2 regions of the Acetobacter sp. KSO5 genome follow, and region 1 is predicted to be linked to the other one. Evidence: riboswitches for the same ligand, from Rfam matches in the RefSeq annotation. Region 1 holds a riboswitch; the other holds the start of a gene.
What was found. Region 1 has a riboswitch for cobalamin ahead of cobG (precorrin-3B synthase). Riboswitches for the same ligand answer to the same signal wherever they lie in the genome.

Region 1 (2,189 bases):
ACCTGCCATGCAGAGAAATTGGAAACGCCTGCATAGCGGATTTTGCCCGCACGGGTCAGGGTATCCAGCGCTTCCAGCGTTTCATCCAGTGGGGTGAGGCCGTCCCATTCATGCAGATAGTACAGATCAATATGGTCCCGGCCCAGACGCTTCAGGCTGGCTTCACACGCGGCAATCAGATGCAGGCGGGAAGAGCCTTCTCCATTCGGGCCGTCCTGCATGCGGAAGCGGGCTTTGGTCGTCACCAGAGTTTCCTGCGAGCGGCCTTTCAGGGCTTCTCCCAGAATGGTTTCAGACTCTCCGGAGGAATAGACGTCTGCTGTATCAAACATGTTGATGCCAGCATCCAGACACAGATCAATCAGGCGGCGGGCCCCCGCTGTATCGGTATTGCCGGTTTTGGCAAAAGAGCCTTTGCCCCCGAATGTCATGGTGCCAAGGGTAAAGGCGGAAATACGCAGGCCGGACCGACCGAGCTGGCGATACTGCATCATTCTGTTCTCCGTGCGTGTGGCGGGTAAGGTATGAGCCCCTTGAGAGCTGACGGCTCAGGGCCTTTGTTTCAAGAGTGCAGGGCTGCGTACACAGTGTTTTGACATCTCCCGGAGAGCCTGCTTAACAGGACGCGATGGTTCCCGCTTTGGGATGAAAAGGGAAGTACGGTGAGAACTCCGCTGTTTCTTGGCCGTCGCTGCCCCCGCAACTGTATGTGACATCAGGCTTGTTCCAGCACTCTGCTACAGGGTGTTGTACCACTGGGGACTTCTCCGGGAAGGTATGGAACGAGTGAGAACCCCCGGAAAACCGGTGGTTTTGTGTCATCAGCCAGGAGACCTGCCATCTGATTTCTGGAGTGTCATGCCTGGCGGGGTGTCCGGTGCGTGATGGCGCGTTGCGATGCGCGCTACCGTCTGGCTTGTCCGGGCGGCCTTGGAACTGCACCCCCATGCCGTTTTGTGCGGTGTGTTGCCTGAAGGGTGTTCATGTCGGCCGCATTTTCTGCACCTGTGGTCAAAGGATGGTGTCCCGGCCTGTTTGCGCCCATGCAGGCGGCGGACGGCTGGCTGGTGCGCGTGCGTCCGCCTCTGGGCCGGATGACAGCAGCACAGGCCTATCTGCTGGCAGATGTCGCGGAACAGGACGGCAATGGGCAGATCAGCTTGACCAACCGGGGCAACGTGCAACTGCGCGGCTTTAGTCTGGAGGCCGCGCAGGCTTTCCCGCAGCGGATGATCGCGGCTGGTCTGGGGCAGGCTGACCCGGAAGCCGAGCGACGCCTTGCTCTTCAGGTTTCTCCTCTGGCGGGGAAAGATCCTGCCTGTGCGACAGAGACTATGCTGTGTGCTGACGCTCTGCGGAACGGCTTGATAAATCATCCGTCTCTTTCTGCCCTGCCTGATAAATTTGGTTTTTGCGTTGATGGCGGAGGGTTTTTCCCGACAGGCTCTCTGCGTGCCGATATTATGCTTCAGGCGGTGGGAAGTTCCGTCCCCACAGAGGCTGGCTGGCGCGTGGTGTGTGGGAGTGGCTGCTCAGAGCCGCAGATCGCGCAGGAGGCCGTGCAGACAACCCTTGCTCTGGCAGAGGCTTTTGTAAAACGCGGTGAAACGCAGCGGCCTCTTCGCGAGCCAGCTATCGGGAAACAGCTGTTTGCAGAAATCGGACTGAGGGGCGTGTCAGCCTCCGGGGCAGAAATGCAGAACGGAAGCCTCCTTGCCGCGCGGGCGGGCCATCTGACAGGCTCAGCTTATGCTGCGGTAGCGCCGCTAGGGCGTCTGACCGCCGCAACGCTTCGCGCCTGTGCGCACGTTGCGCAGCAAGGAGATGGCCTGTTGCGGATGACGGCATGGTCTGGGCTGGTTTTTTCCGGTCTGGAAAAAAATCCTGAAATTTCCGGAATGATCACGCATCCTGATGATGCACGCCTGCGCGTTTATGCCTGCATTGGTGCGCCGGGATGTGCACAGGCTGCTGGAGATGTGGGACGCGATGCGCTGGCCCTTGCGCCGTTCCTGCCGGATAAAGCCGATCTGCATGTATCGGGTTGTCGTAAGGGCTGTGCGCATCCCGGTGTCGCAACGGTCACGCTGGTTGCCGGGAGTGAGGGCTATGGCGTGGTGCTGCAGGGCACGGCCAGCGATGAGCCGATTTGTATTCTGCCAAAAACTGAAGATGTAAGAGCTTTTTTG
Region 2 (2,189 bases), 1.6 Mb from region 1:
CGCGCCGTCAGACCAAGATCAAAATTATGCGTGACATCATAACCGAGTTTGACGTTTGCGCTGCGGTTATCATTCCGGTCGCCCGCGCGGCGCTGGGCACGATTGGCCTCATTATACCGCTCAATATAACGCGGGACTTCATGAAAACCGTCGGTGCGGTAATGGGACAACACGACATTATAATGGAACCGCCCGCTGCTGCCGGACGCGCCGAAGGCCTGATTGAACGTGCCGTAAGACCCACCCTCAATCCGCACAAACGGTTTGAAGCGCCCTTCGCCCTGTTTGGTGTTGATATCAATCACCCCGGCCATGGCATCTGCGCCATACAGGCCGCTCTGCGGGCCACGCAGAATTTCAATGGAGCCAATACCGTCCGTTACAAACTGCCCGGCATCAAACGCATTATCGGCGGAACTGCCATCATTGATGTCCATGCCATCAATACGCACCTTCACGTCATTGGCGTTTGAACCGCGCATGAAAATGGACGTTGTGCCGCCAAAGCCGCCGGACCGCACCACATTCAGCCCCGGCTGACGCGCCAGAATATCGGGCAGCGTGCGCCGCTGCTGGGTGGCAATCTGCTCATCTGTGACCACGGTGACGCTGGAGCCCACATCATCCGCCCGCACCGGCCTGCGCAACGCACTGACCGTAACCACTTCCGGCAATCCCTGCGACGGGCTAAGCGAGACAACTGTACGCCCCGCTGGTGCCGTGCCGACCGGCTGCTGAGCCGCTGCACCGGCCCGACCTTTCAGAGTCTTGCCGGAAGAGGCGGCTTTATGTGCCTGAGATTTGCCTGAGGGCGTCTGTGCATCAGAAAGGGCAGCAGCCTGCGCTACCCCGCCATAGCCAGCCACAGCCAGAATGGTGGAGGTTGTCAGCACGCAACGAAGGAAGGTCATAATACTCGTATCCTGTGGTCAGCCGTTGCCACAGGACAGCGTCTCCGGCCTGCCCCATACGGCACAGTAGCCGGGGCAGAACTCAGTTACGCACGCCAACACACCCCGACTGGCGTTTCCTGGTCGCAACCACTTGCTGGATGGCAGGTCTCCTGGCTTGCGGCGTCGCAGCTGAGCAATCCCTTCCCGGAAAAACACCATCTCCAGTGGGCCGAACGCCTTGCGTCCGGACTACTCAGCCATACCGCTTACAGTTGCGGGGACAGCCCGGGACTAAGGCCAGCGAGGCCTGCACCCGGTTCCCTTTTCATTCCCTTGTGTGGGGGAAACCATCACAGGCGTTGTCTTATCGCCTCACCCCGCCGAGTCAATCACCCAAAAGGCACAGTGCAGCCCGAGCGCAGGCACAAAAAAACGCGGCCCTCCGAAGAAGGCCGCGTTCCTGATCGACTGAACCTCTAAAGGAGAGGGATCAGACGGAGTAGTACATTTCGAACTCAACCGGGTGAGGCGTGTGTTCAAAGCGATACACGTCTTCCCACTTCACCGTCAGGTAGCTTTCGATCTGGTCTTTGGTGAACACGCCACCAGCCAGCAGGAACTCATGGTCAGCGGCCAGAGCTTCCAGCGCTTCACGCAGGGAGCCGGCAACCGTCGGGATCTGCTTCAGTTCTTCCGGCGGCAGGTCATACAGATCCTTGTCCATGGCATCGCCCGGGTGGATCTTGTTCTTGATGCCGTCGATACCAGCCATCAGCATGGCGGAGAACGCCAGGTACGGGTTGGCCGTCGGGTCCGGGAAGCGGACTTCAACGCGCTTGGCTTTCGGGTTGGTGGCATACGGAATACGGCAGGACGCAGAGCGGTTGCGCGCAGAGTAAGCCAGCAGCACCGGAGCTTCAAAGCCCGGGATCAGACGCTTGTAGGAGTTGGTGGACGGGTTGGTGAAGGCGTTCAGCGCCTTGGCATGTTTGATGATGCCACCGATGTAATACAGGGCGGTATCGGACAGGTCCGCATAGCCATTGCCTGCAAACGTCGGTTTGCCGTCTTTCCAGATGGACTGGTGAACATGCATGCCAGAGCCGTTATCGCCATAGATCGGCTTCGGCATGAACGTGGCGGTCTTGCCATAGGAATGGGCCACGTTGTGCACGCAGTATTTGTAGATTTGCATGAAGTCGGCAGAGCGGACCAGCGTGTCGAACTTGGTGCCCAGCTCATGCTGAGACTGTGCGACTTCGTGGTGCTGCTTTTCAATCGGCAGACCCATCTCAC

Region 2: linked by a shared signal. The riboswitch ahead of ACHQGU_RS04125 (TonB-dependent receptor plug domain-containing protein) and the one ahead of cobG (precorrin-3B synthase) in region 1 are both predicted to bind cobalamin.

The regions. Positions count from the first base shown of each region.
Region 1 is NZ_CP172014.1:2,560,672-2,562,860, reverse strand. It holds gene ACHQGU_RS11485 (aldo/keto reductase) at 1-491, opposite strand, end outside; cobalamin riboswitch at 613-857, shown strand; gene cobG (precorrin-3B synthase) at 984-2,189, shown strand, end outside.
Region 2 is NZ_CP172014.1:901,137-903,325, reverse strand. It holds gene ACHQGU_RS04125 (TonB-dependent receptor plug domain-containing protein) at 1-911, opposite strand, end outside; cobalamin riboswitch at 1,036-1,260, opposite strand; gene glnA (type I glutamate--ammonia ligase) at 1,384-2,189, opposite strand, start outside.